DNA from 4 places in the Erwinia sp. BNK-24-b genome. Region 3 is predicted to be linked to each of the others. Evidence: predicted binding sites of a transcription regulator. Region 3 holds the regulator's gene; each other region holds the start of a gene.

Region 1 (3,368 bases), 2.2 Mb from region 3:
ACGCCGGTAACTACCGTCGCCATTCCCGACACGCGCCGCGCCGACATTATTACGCGCGTGAAAAACGCCTGTAGGGATGAAGGTCGCCAGGCCTATTGGGTCTGTACGCTGATTGAAGAATCAGAACAGCTCGAAGCGCAGGCCGCCGAAGCCACGTGGGAAGAGCTAAAGCTGGCGCTGCCTGAGCTACAGGTAGGGCTGGTACATGGCCGTATGAAACCTGCTGAAAAACAGGCGGTAATGCAGGCGTTTAAGCAGGGAGAAATTCATCTGCTGGTTGCCACCACGGTTATTGAAGTGGGTGTGGATGTGCCGAACGCCAGCCTGATGATTATCGAGAACCCTGAGCGTCTGGGTCTGGCCCAGCTGCACCAGCTGCGTGGCCGCGTAGGGCGAGGCTCGGTCGCCTCCCACTGCGTCTTGCTCTATAAAGCGCCGCTAAGTAAAACGGCGCAGAAGCGTTTACAGGTGTTGCGCGATAGCAACGACGGCTTTGTGATTGCCCAGTGCGATCTGGAAATTCGCGGCCCTGGTGAGCTGCTGGGCACCCGCCAGACGGGAAACGCCGAATTTAAAGTTGCCGATTTGGTGCGTGACGGCGCGATGATCCCGGAAGTTCAGCGGGTTGCACGCCATATCCACCAGCGCTATCCGGCGCAGGCTCAGGCGTTAATTGAGCGCTGGATGCCGGAAACGCAGCGCTATACGAATGCCTGAATCATCATCGCTCGCCGTACCATACTCCTGAAACCAGACGGCGATCCTGTGCCGATCATATCAGCACGCTGCCAATAATCTCTTCCCACCGCCTCTTGCTGGCCGTTTTCAGACGATCACGATCTTCCGCTAAAGGCGGCCATTGCCGCCACGGCTTCGCTGACGGGCTGTTCGCCTGCGGTCAGTTCGATAATGACGCGCTTTACCTCTGGCTTTTCAATAAGCGCATGTAGCGTAGCGGCAACGTCATCGCGTGGAACCGTGCCATAAGGGATTGCCAGTCCGGTATTAACTTTCCCCGTACCCGCTTCATTCACCAGCGTGCCCGGCCGCAGGATCACCCAGTCCAGCGCGGTGGCGGCCAGCATGACGTCGGCCTGCTTTTTCACCTGCATATAGTGCTCAAATCCCGGTGACGGCGCTTTGCCGCGCCCCGCGTCAGGAAAAGCGGAGACCAGCAGGAAGCGCTGAATACCGGCAAGCCTGGCAGCTTCGGCGGCAAAACGTACGCCACGGCCATCAATGCCGTCGGTAAAATCCACGCCTGCTCCCGCTGCGCCTGCGGAGAAGACTACAACGTCGCAACCCTGCATAGCGGCCGCCAGCCTTTCGCTGCTGGTATTCATCAGGTCAATATTCACCGGGGTGACGTCATCAATTTCCAGCGCTTCTTTCTGGCTGTCGCGACGATGTAATCCGGTTACCTGATGGCCTGCATTGACCAGCCGCTTTCTTAAACGACGTCCGACGCCTCCGGTTGCTCCAATGATAAATACCTTCATTCTGTTTTCCCTTGTAGTTCAGCGCCCAGGCGCGATACCTAAGCTTAGTGAATTGTGCAGCGCTTCGCCGTGCGGTATTTCTCCATCTGACCGTTTTTTTCATACTGGCAATCGTTTGCTTTTGCCGCGCAGAAGCTTAAAATCGCCACTTTGCTCGCCCGGGAACCCTGAAGAATGTCCGTTAATATCCCTGACGCCAGCCGCAGCGCCGCGTCTACCACAAAAAGCGAATTGATTTATCGTCTGGAAGACCGTCCGCCGCTGCCGCAAACCCTTTTTGCCGCCTGCCAGCATCTGTTGGCTATGTTTGTAGCCGTGATCACGCCAGCGCTGCTGATTTGTCAGGCGCTGGGCCTGCCAGCACAGGACACGCAGCATATTATCAGCATGTCATTATTCGCTTCCGGCGTGGCTTCTTTACTGCAAATTAAAACCTGGGGCCCGGTAGGCTCCGGCCTGCTGTCGATTCAGGGCACCAGCTTTAACTTTGTTACGCCGCTTATTATGGGCGGCATGGCGTTAAAAAATGGCGGCGCGGACGTACCCACAATGATGGCGGCCCTTTTCGGTACGCTGATGCTGGCCTCCACCACGGAGATGGTGCTTTCTCGCGTGCTGCACCTGGCGCGCCGCGTTATTACGCCTCTGGTATCCGGCATTGTGGTGATGATTATCGGTCTGTCGTTGATCCAGGTTGGCCTGACCTCCATTGGCGGAGGCTTTGCCGCTATGAGCGATCACACCTTTGGTGCGCCAAAAAATCTGCTGCTGGCCGGGGCGGTACTGCTGGTGATTATTTTGCTGAATCGCCAGCGCAATCCTTACCTGCGCGTCGCCTCGCTGGTGATTGCCATGGCCGTTGGCTATCTGCTGGCGTGGCTGATGGATATGCTGCCCGCTATGCCTGCGTCGGTGAATCAGCCGCTGATTGCCATCCCGCGTCCGTTCTATTACGGATTAGGCATCGACTGGAATCTGCTGATCCCGCTAATGCTGGTTTTTATGGTGACCTCACTGGAAACTATCGGCGACATTACCGCAACCTCCGACGTCTCCGAGCAGCCGGTCAGCGGCCCGCTCTATATGAAGCGGTTGAAAGGCGGCGTGCTGGCCAACGGTCTGAACTCCTGCGTATCCGCCCTGTTTAACACTTTTCCCAACTCCTGTTTCGGCCAGAATAACGGCGTTATCCAGCTGACCGGCGTGGCCAGCCGTTACGTAGGCTTTGTGGTCGCGCTGATGCTGGTTGCGCTGGGCCTTTTCCCGGCAGTCAGCGGATTCGTGCAGCATATTCCGGAGCCGGTGCTGGGCGGTGCAACCATCGTGATGTTTGGCACGATTGCCGCTTCCGGCGTGCGGATTGTCTCGCGTGAGCCGCTGAATCGCCGCGCCATTATGATTATTGCGCTGTCGCTGGCCGTTGGTCTGGGCGTCTCTCAGCAGCCGTTAATCCTACAGTTTGCACCAGCCTGGCTGAAAACCCTGCTCTCCTCCGGCATCGCCGCTGGCGGCATTACCGCCATTGTTCTGAATCTGCTTTTTCCGCAGGAAAAATAGCCAAAACGGCAGAGGGCCTCGCGCCTTCTGCCGCCAGTCCAGGGTTGAGCTTCGCCGATAAATCAGGCATAACACCCCTTAATAAAAGCTCACAGGGATAGCTAATGAAAACTGTCGGAAAAATACTTCTGTCGCTGCTGGCTATACTGCTGGCAATTGTCTTTGTGTTATATCTGCTGCTGCAAACGCGCTGGGGAGCCAGCTGGCTTAGTCGCACCATTAGCCAGCACAGTCATTACCAGCTGAATTTTAGTAAGGTGGAACACAACTTCTCCGATCCTTCGCATCTGCTGCTGGATGATGTTTCGTTCG
Region 2 (3,368 bases), 540 kb from region 3:
CGGGCCGCATAAAGCCGACGCTTTCTGGCTGGAGGGTTTGCCAACGCAGAGCCAAATGTTTGGCTTCCCTGAATGCGCACCGCTAACGCCCGATCGCTGGCTGGATGAAGGCGAAGTTGTACACACCGGCGATATCTCGCTGGAAGTCTTACTCTGTCCGGGACATACGCCGGGCCATATTGTCTTTTTCGATCGGGTCTCGCGGCTGTTGATTTCCGGCGACGTTATTTTTAGCGGTGGCGTAGGCCGTACCGATTTCCCTCAGGGTAGCCATACCGATCTGATTGATGCCATTAAGCGTAAGCTTTTACCCCTTGGCGATGACGTAACTTTTTTGCCAGGCCATGGCCCGATCTCTACACTTGGGCGCGAACGGATTTCTAACCCTTTTCTTCAGTAGCAATATCTTCATTTTCATTAAAGACTGCATAAAAAAGCCTGCCCGGTGCAGGCTTTTTTTACATTATTTAGCTTTGCTTCAGACCTGCCTTTACAACACGGCGGCAATGGCTTCACACAGCGGAGCCATATTATCCGGCGTCATGCCTGCCACGTTCACACGTCCTGAATTAACCGCGTAAACGCCAAACTCTTCGCGCAGTCGGATAACCTGTTCTTTAGTCAGCCCGCTGAAAGAGAACATGCCGTTTTGGTTGATGATAAAGCTGAAATCACCTTTAGCACCTTTTTCCTGTAGCGTATTCACGAACAGCTGGCGCATGCGATGGATGCGCTGACGCATATCGGTCAGCTCCTGTTCCCAAAGCGTACGCAGCGAGTCATTACTTAGAATCGTTGCTACTACCGCAGCGCCATGAGCCGGCGGGTTGGAGTAGTTAGCGCGAATAGTTGCCTTAACCTGACTAAATGCAACGTCCGCGACGTCCGCCGTGCTGGCCACCAGGGTGAAAGCACCGACGCGCTCGTTGTAAAGGCCAAAGTTCTTTGAGTAAGAGCTGGCGACAATCAGTTCTTTGTGACCAGCGGCAAAAATACGCAGGCCTTCCGCATCTTCTTCCAGACCGCGAGCAAAGCCCTGGTAAGCGAAATCAAACAGCGGCAACCAGCCGTTGGCCAGTGAAAGTTCTGCCAGCTTGTGCCACTGCTCAGCGGTAGGATCGATGCCGGTTGGGTTATGACAGCAACCATGGAAGAGTACGACGTCGCCCGCTTTGGCTTCACGTAGCGCGTTCAGCATGCCGTCGAAATCCAGCGCATGATTAGCCGCGTCATAATACTGATATTCACAGACTTCCAGACCCGCTGCCTGAAAGACATTTTTATGGTTTGGCCAGCTTGGGTTGCTCACCCAGATACGCTTTGCGCTGGTCTGTGAAGCAATAAAATCAGCGGCAATACGCAGCGCGCCAGTACCGCCCGGCGTCTGGGCCGTGCGGGCACGTTTTTCGTTCAGGATAGCGTTATCGTTGCCGAAAAGCAGCGCCTGCGTACACTGGCCAAAATCAGCCAGGCCGTCAATGCTGAGGTAATTTTTCGTGGTTTCGTTTTCCAGCAGATACTGTTCGGCTTTTTTCACGCTGGTCAGTACCGGCGTTTTACCGGTTTCATCTTTATAAACGCCGATGCCCAGATTGATTTTATCAGGACGATCGTCTGCGCGGAAAAGATCGGCTAAGCCAAGAATAGGATCTGCAGGTGCAGCTGAAATACGTTCAAACATAGTGGAAGTCCGTTATAACCCGAAACGAAGTGGTTATTCAGGGTAACGCCAGCAGAAAAAAATTGCTAACCGTTTGCGTTAAAAAAATGGGTACGATGCCGCAGGCAAAAGAAGCAGAGGTGCCTGACTGGAAAAGGGTAGCTGTCAGCTTTAATCAACCTTTGCGGCATCAAAATACTGGCCAATGCTTATAGCCAGTGAAAGCCTTTTGCCATAATGCTGGAAAGACCTAATGCGACCATAATTAACGCGCTGAACATGAGACGGAAATCAGACCGCATATCTTTGCGCACGTCTCTTATCTCGTCACGAACGTCTTTTATTTCACCGCGGACATCTTTTATCTCACCGCGGACATCTTTTATCTCACTACGGACATCTTTTATCTCAACACGAACATCCTTAAGCTCATTTCTGATTTCGGTTACATCATGCCTGAGCCAGTCGATGTGGGTTTCGACTCTGACAAAGCGGCCATGGGAAATTTCTTCCTGCAGCTTTGCTTCGCCTGGCTTTTCTGAAAGGTTAAGTACCAGTGGGGAAATCATATCCATATAAAAGCTCCTTCTCCTGAACGGTGTTGATTTTTTCACCTTTCCTGCATGTCGGCAATACTTTTTCTGACGCTTTTCAAGGTTTGCGGGCTGGCTCGAAATATGATGAAAGAGCAGGGAGTCATTGCATGAACGGGATAAAATGATTGGCCTGAAATGCGGACGCAGCAAATGCTATTGGAGGTATTGAAGGTATTGAAGGTATTGAAGGTATTGAAGGTATTGAAGGTATTGAAGGTATTGAAGGTATTGAAGGTATTGAAGGTATTGAAGGTATTGAAGGTATTGAAGGTATTGAAGGTATTGGAAAGCTTATGGTGCTGACAGGAGAAAGCAGACATAAAAAAGCGGGGCCCGAAGCCCCGCTCGATAATACAAGCGTAACGGATTAGAACTGGTAAACCAGACCTACTGCTACGACGTCATCAGTGTTCAGACCCAGAGCGTTGTCGTCATCCAACAGGTTGATCTGGTAGTCAACGTAGGTAGACATGTTTTTGTTGAAGTAGTAGGTGGCACCCACATCAACATATTTGTACAGGTCAACGTCGCCTACGCCTTCGATATCCTTGCCTTTAGACTGTTCGTAGGCAATAGAAGGACGCAGACCGAAGTCGAACTGGTATTGCGCTACGATATCAAAGTTCTGCGCTTTGTTAGCAAAACCGTTCACAGCATTGTCATCATTATCAACAATATTATTGTTAGTAATAAACTGTGCGTTACGGGTTTCGCCGTAGGAAGCTGCCAGGTAGACGTTGTTGGCGTCATATTTCAGCGCGGTAGCCCACTGCTGGGTTTTGTCGCCACGACCATAGAAAGCGCTGTTCTGCGCATCGGTACGATCGCCAGAAGCATAGGCACCGACGATAGCTACGCCAATTGGTGAGGTATAAGAGGTAGAGACACCCCAGCCGTCACCGTTTGAACGACGAATGTCGTCACGATCGTTTTTGCCCTGATACTGTACGGCAAAGTTCCAGCCGTCAACCAGGCCAAAGAAGTTGGTGTTGCGGTAGGTAGCTACGCCGGTAGAACGACCTACCAGGAAGTTATCGGAGTAGCCAGAGTAGCCGCCGAATTCAGGCAGCATATCGGTCCAGCCGATAGCGTCGTAAACTACGCCGTAGTTA
Region 3 (3,368 bases):
TAATAGCCCCACGCCTGCCCGCGAAGACGATCGCCGCAAGCGTCGCCCGATAAAAACCACCGCCACCCGTAAAGTTAAAGTTAAAGAAACCAGCAAGGTCAAAGAAAGCAGTAAAGGCAAAGAGACCAGCAGCAAAAAGCCCCGCACTTCCCTGATTAAAAAATATAAGTTGCGCAAACACGAGCAGCAGACCGCCAAAGCTTTACCCCCGAAAAAACGCTACGGTCGCCATCGTGTGACTGAAGAGACAGAAGCCCTGACCAGCGGCAGCGCTTCCTCCCCGCTCAGGCTCAGTAAAGCGCACCGCGCACGCTACCAAAAAGCGCGCGAAACGGCGATGAACAAGCTAATGGATCAGCTGGGCAAGCCTTATTTATGGGGCGGCACCTCGCCAAAAACCGGTTTCGACTGTAGCGGTCTGGTCTGGTATGCCTATAAAGATCTGGTGAAATTTAAAATCCCCCGCACCGCTAATGAGATGTACCACTTAAGGGATGCGGCTTCGATAAAGCGTAACGAGCTGGAAAAAGGCGATCTGGTCTTCTTCCGCATCAACGGGCGCGGCGCGGCCGATCACGTTGGCGTTTATCTGGGCAACGGCAAATTTATCCAGTCGCCCCGCACCGGCAAAGATATTCAGGTTAGCGCGCTTGCCGATGATTACTGGGAACAGCATTACGTGGGGGCAAAACGGGTCATGACGCCTCGCACCATTCGTTAAAAGCTGACGGCTTCGCCAGTGAAAAATCCCCTCTCCGGCTGAACCTGCGTTAAGCAAGGCAGCCGGAGTTGTTTGCCGCAACGGGCGAATTTTGTCGTTTCACCGCCGTAAAAACCTCGTTTTATCCCTTCGCTCTTGTTAGAATCCACGGTTTGTTGCGCAACAGGCCCGCACGCCGGTTTTTTTAGCAGGCAACAGGCCGGTTTCGCCGCCCTTAACTCCCTCCTGATGTAACCATACCGCAACAAATCATGCGTATTTACGTCAGGTTTTTTATCATTCCAGGCAAACGTTTAACAAACCGCTTTTCAGTGACTTACTGAACAGCGCAGGAGTCTTGTTCCATGGCAACCATAAAAGATGTGGCCAAACGCGCCGGTGTCTCTACCACCACGGTGTCCCACGTCATTAATAAAACCCGTTTCGTCGCCGAAGAGACGCGGGAAGCCGTCTGGGCAGCGATCAAAGAGCTGCACTATTCACCCAGCGCCGTGGCCCGCAGCCTGAAGGTCAATAACACCAAAACCATTGGCCTGCTGGCCACCTCCAGCGAAGCGCCCTATTTTGCCGAAATTATTGAGGCCGTTGAACACAGCTGTTTCGCTAAGGGCTATACGCTGATCCTTGGCAACGCGCATAACGACCTGCAAAAGCAGCAGGCTTATCTGTCGATGATGGCGCAAAAGCGCGTCGATGGCCTGCTGGTCATGTGTGCCGAATACCCTGATGAGCTGATAAAAATGCTGGAAGATCATCGCAATATTCCTATGGTGGTGATGGACTGGGGCGAGTCGCGAGGCGATTTTACCGATACGGTTCTGGATAACGCCTTTGAAGGCGGCTATCTGGCAGGACGTTATCTGATCGATCGCGGCCACCGTGATATCGGCGTGATCCCCGGCCACATGGAGCGCAACACTGGCGGTGGCCGCCATGCAGGTTTCCTGAAGGCGCTGGCGGAAGCGGGCATTACTTTACGGGAAGAGTGGCTGGTTCAGGGAGATTTCGAACCGGAGTCAGGCTATCACGCGATGCAGCAGCTGCTGGCACAGAAGCAGCGCCCTACGGCAGTCTTTTGCGGCGGTGACGTGATGGCAATGGGCGCTATTTGTGCCGCTGACGAGATGGGCCTGCGCGTTCCGCAGGATATTTCGGTGATCGGTTATGACAACGTGCGCAACTCGCGTTACTTTACGCCAGCGCTGACCACCGTTCATCAGCCGAAAGAGCGTCTTGGCGCAACGGCCTTTAATATGCTGCTCGACCGTATTACCAGCAAGCGCGAAGAGCCGCAGACTATTGAAGTCCACCCTACGCTGATCGAGCGTCGCTCCGTAGCGGATGGTCCCTTCCTCGACTATCGCCGCTAACCTGTCGGGCGGTATGTTACCGCCCCGTTTTCAGGCTTCCCGCAGCCATTCGCAGTTCAGCGTTTCCGTTTCGCCCAGATAGTCCAGCAGCCAGTGCATGGCGGGCGAAGCCTGCTGTTCTGACCAGCTGACGCAGCAGGGGCTGTCCGGAAAAAGCGGGTCAAGCGTCAGCTCGTGTAGCAAGCCATTTTGTAGCAGAGGCTGCGCCAGATGGCCCGGCACCATCCCGACGCACAGACCGGCCAGCAGGCAGTCAATCGCGCTCTCCCAGTCCGGCACTATCAGCCGCCGCTGATTATCCAGCGTCCACGTAGTTCTTTTTGGCAGCGCGCGCGAGGTATCTTCCAGCACCAGCGAAGGCCATTCGCGTATGTTCTCTTCCGTAACTTTTCCGCTTTGTTGCGCAAGCGGATGGCTCGCCTGCACTACGCAGCGCCAGTTCAATACGCCCATATCGCGAAAGGCAAACCGTCCGCCAACCGGAATTGCCTGAGTAGCACCAATCGCCACATCAACCCGCCCGTCCGCCAGCGCATCCCAGACGCCGTTAAAAACTTCTGATGAAAGATGTAGCTCTATATCGGGAAAGTGACGGTAAAAATCGACCACCAGCTGACGGGTTCGTTCTGCTTTTACAATCCTGTCGACAGCAATATTCAACTGGCCGCGCCAGCCGTTAGCGACCTGCTGGCAGTGGCGGCGTGTGGAAAGCATTTTTTTGATAACAGCACGGCCTTCCTGAATGAAAAGTTCGCCCGCTGCCGTCAGCACGACGTCGCGATGACGTCGTTCAAATAAAGGCACGGCGAGCCACTCTTCCAGCTGCCGTACGGTATAGCTGATAGCAGAAGGCACGCGATGTAGCTCGTTAGCCGCTGCGCTAAAGCTACCCGTTCTGGCTACCGCATCAATCACTTCAAGCGAATGTTCTGACCACATAATCTGCCTGCAAAATTTTTGAACGCAACAGACAAATATTACCGTTTCACAAGCGCTATGGCACTCCTTTACACTCTCGGCCGCCTATTAATTCGGTAAAAAGAGCGAAAGAAGTCATGCCATCGAAAGGATTTTTAATTTATCTCGCGCTGCTGAGCGTGGCAGGTTTTCTTGCCACCGATATGTATCTGCCTGCTTTTGGCGCCATGCAGCAGGATCTGCACACCGAAGCTGGCGCAATTAGCGCCAGCCTGAGCCTCTTTCTGGCAGGTTTTGCCAGCGCGCAGCTGTTCTGGGGGCCGCTTTCCGATCGCATCGGCCGTAAGCCGGTACTGCTG
Region 4 (3,368 bases), 1.5 Mb from region 3:
TGATCGGCACCAGCGGCGAGAAAAACAGGTTAAAACCAATCATCACCAGCAGCAGCCAGACCCAAAAAGTCCCGATCCAGAAGCCCAGCGCGCACAGCAGCGATAAGCCAGCCAGCAGACGAAGCACGGTAATTAATCGAGAAGGATTGGTGACGCGGGAAGCGATAAGCAGGCTACCGGTAAAGCGGGCAACCATGCCAGCCCCAAGCAGCAGACCGATTTTTTCAGCATCCAGACCGACGCCTTTTAGCCACACGGCCCAGAAAGGTAGCCAGACGCCATAGGCAAAGAAATAGGTGAAGTAACCCAGCGCAAGCCACCAGGCAGAACGAATTGCCATTTTCCCTCCGGCAAAATTCAGGCAAAAAAAACGGGACATCAAGTCCCGTTTTATCGTTAAAGCTAAAATTTTATGCGTATACCGGGAAGCGGGCGCACAGTTCCAGCACCTGCTTTTTCACGCGTTCGATAGTGGCTTCATCGTTGACGTTGTCAAGAATATCGCTGATCCAGCCAGCCAGCTCGCGTACTTCGGCTTCTTTAAAACCGCGACGGGTTACGGCCGGGGAACCGATACGGATACCGGAAGTCACAAACGGGCTTTTCGGATCGTTCGGCACGCTGTTTTTGTTTACGGTGATGTTGGCACGGCCCAGCGCCGCATCGGCTTCTTTACCGGTCAGGTTTTTCGCCACCAGATCGATCAGGAACAGATGGTTGTGGGTACCGCCAGAAACGATGTCGTAACCGCGCTCCAGCAGCACTTCCACCATTGCTTTAGCGTTTTTGGCAACCTGCTGCTGATAGACCTTGAACTCTGGCTCCATCGCTTCTTTCAGCGCTACCGCTTTACCGGCAATTACGTGCATCAGCGGGCCGCCCTGGCCGCCAGGGAAGACGGCAGAGTTCAGTTTCTTATACAGATCTTCGTCGCCGCCTTTCGCCAGGATCAGGCCGCCACGCGGGCCAGCCAGCGTTTTATGCGTGGTGGTGGTAACGATATGCGCATGAGGAACCGGGTTTGGATAAACGCCTGCGGCGATCAGGCCAGCAACGTGTGCCATATCAACAAACAGGTAAGCGCCGATGCTGTCTGCGATCTCGCGCATTTTTGCCCAGTCGCAGACGCCGGAATAGGCAGAGAAACCGCCAATGATCATTTTCGGCTTGTGCTTCTGCGCCTGTGCAGCCAGATCGTCGTAGTCAATTTTGCCGGTTTCGTCGATGCCGTAAGGCACCACGTTATAAAGCTTACCGGACAGGTTAACCGGTGAACCGTGGGTCAGATGGCCGCCGTGCGCCAGGTTCATGCCCAGAATAGTGTCGCCCGGCTGCAGCAGCGCGGTATAAACAGCAAAGTTGGCCTGTGAGCCGGAATGTGGCTGCACGTTGGCATAGTCTGCGCCAAACAGCTCTTTCGCACGGTCGATAGCCAGCTGCTCGATGATATCCACATATTCACAGCCGCCGTAGTAGCGCTTGCCCGGATAGCCTTCGGCATATTTGTTGGTCAGCTGAGATCCCTGCGCCTGCATGACGCGCGGACTGGTGTAGTTTTCCGAAGCAATCAGTTCAATATGCTCTTCCTGACGCACTTTCTCTTGCTCCATTGCCTGCCACAACTCGGCATCATAATCGGCAATATTCATATCACGCTTTAACATCCGCTTCTCCTGACTCAGCTAACAATCTATTCGGCATTGAACGGCCCTTTTGGGCGAAGGCCAACAGTGTAAACCGTTTTGCCCGTTCAGGGATAGCCAGAAAGCGCGGTTTTTACGCAAACGATTGGCTCTACGGCTGGCAAGGGTTAATTAATCGTTTTCTCCACGCGGCGAGCTGGATAATCCCTCATCATGCGAATGCAAATTTTTCATCTTCGCTTGTTTTATGCGGTAATAAATCACCCTGTTTAGTAGAGGGATATTTACAAAACAGGCCGTTTCGCTATAAGATGCATTTAAAATGCAACTTATAGAGATCCCCAGGAGCACGCTATGTTAGACGCCCAGACTATCAGCACCATTAAGGCAACCATTCCCGCTTTGCTGGCAACCGGTCCTGCCCTCACCGCTCACTTCTATGAGCGGATGTTCACCCATCATCCCGAGCTGAAAGACATTTTTAATATGAGTAACCAGCGCAATGGCAATCAGCGGGAAGCGCTGTTCAACGCCATCTGCGCCTATGCAGGGAATATTGAAAATCTACCCGCTATTCTGCCCGCGGTAGAAAAAATCGCGCAGAAGCACACCAGCTTTGCAGTGAAGCCGGAACAGTATCAGATTGTCGGCGAGCACCTGCTGGCCACGCTGGATGAAATGCTCAGCCCCGGCCAGGAAGTGCTGGATGCCTGGGGGAAAGCTTACGGCGTGCTGGCTGGCGTGTTTATCAAGCGCGAGGAAGAGCTTTATGAAGCCGCGGAGCAGAAGCCGGGCGGCTGGCGGACACCGCGCGCCTTCCGTATTGCGGAGATTACGCAGCAAAGTGAAGTGATTAAAAGTTTCCTGCTGGTTCCCACGGACGGCAAGCCGGTAGCCGACTATCAGGCCGGACAATATCTGGGCGTATGGGTGCGCAACGAAAGCTTTGCCAATCAGGAAATCCGTCAGTATTCATTGACTCGCGCGCCTAACGGCAAAGATTACCGAATTGCCGTGCGTTATGAAGCAGGCGGAACGGTTTCCGGCTGGTTACATCAGCATGCGCGCGTGGGCGACGAAGTACAGCTCGCGGCTCCGGCCGGTGATTTCTTCCTGAACGTGCAGCCGCAAACGCCGGTCACGCTGATTTCCGCAGGCGTTGGCCAGACGCCGATGCTGGCGATGCTCGAGGTACTGGCGGCCGCCGGACATCCGGCACGCGTGCAGTGGTTCCACGCGGCTGATAATGGCAAAACGCATGCTTTTGCCGCTGAGGTTGCCGCCGCTGGCGGTCAGCTTACACTTTTTTCTCAGTATATCTGGTACAAAGACCCGCAGCCTGAAGACCACAATCGCTATAACGTGCCGGGCCTGATGAACCTGCTGCCGATAAAAAACCAGTTCAGCGATCCGGCTACGCATTACTATCTTTGCGGCCCGATTGGGTTTATGCAGTTTGTTGCTGCACAGCTGGTAAAAATGGGGACAGATACCGATCGGATCCACTACGAAGTGTTTGGTCCGCATAAGGTGATTTAAGCGAGGCGTGGGCTTAAGCCTGTTAAGCAGGACGCCGCCCTGGAGCGGCGTCTGAGCAGATAGCTTTCTAAACAGCTGGCTATTGCGGGGTGGTTTCTGAACAGTAGCCTGATGCAGACTGGCGCTGAGAAGTAGCGCCAGGCAGACTGACTCTGAGAAGTAACTCAAGACAGGCTGGCTCTGAGA

What was found. Region 3 encodes PurR, which represses purine synthesis genes. Its sites were predicted from a motif close to CANGCAAACGTTTGCNTG; they were not measured.
Region 1: a site for PurR is predicted at 1,604-1,621, ahead of ACMGGR_RS21540 (nucleobase:cation symporter-2 family protein). Genes of this name have one in related genera too.
Region 2: a site for PurR is predicted at 1,744-1,761, ahead of ACMGGR_RS13720 (amino acid aminotransferase). Genes of this name have one in related genera too.
Region 4: a site for PurR is predicted at 1,778-1,795, ahead of glyA (serine hydroxymethyltransferase). Genes of this name have one in related genera too.

What each region holds. Positions count from the first base shown of each region.
Region 1 is NZ_CP179901.1:4,697,026-4,700,393, reverse strand. Features, by position in the region: gene recG (ATP-dependent DNA helicase RecG) at 1-717, shown strand, start outside; gene ACMGGR_RS21545 (SDR family oxidoreductase) at 834-1,499, opposite strand; gene ACMGGR_RS21540 (nucleobase:cation symporter-2 family protein) at 1,674-3,056, shown strand; gene ACMGGR_RS21535 (AsmA family protein) at 3,161-3,368, shown strand, end outside.
Region 2 is NZ_CP179901.1:3,011,358-3,014,725, reverse strand. Features, by position in the region: gene ACMGGR_RS13725 (MBL fold metallo-hydrolase) at 1-400, shown strand, start outside; gene ACMGGR_RS13720 (amino acid aminotransferase) at 491-1,681, opposite strand; gene ACMGGR_RS13715 (hypothetical protein) at 1,870-2,235, opposite strand; gene ompF (porin OmpF) at 2,624-3,368, opposite strand, start outside.
Region 3 is NZ_CP179901.1:2,470,904-2,474,271, forward strand. Features, by position in the region: gene ACMGGR_RS11030 (C40 family peptidase) at 1-721, shown strand, start outside; gene purR (HTH-type transcriptional repressor PurR) at 1,066-2,091, shown strand; gene punR (DNA-binding transcriptional activator PunR) at 2,122-3,030, opposite strand; gene punC (purine nucleoside transporter PunC) at 3,147-3,368, shown strand, end outside.
Region 4 is NZ_CP179901.1:995,438-998,805, reverse strand. Features, by position in the region: gene ACMGGR_RS04650 (3-phenylpropionate MFS transporter) at 1-340, opposite strand, end outside; gene glyA (serine hydroxymethyltransferase) at 411-1,664, opposite strand; gene hmpA (NO-inducible flavohemoprotein) at 1,998-3,182, shown strand.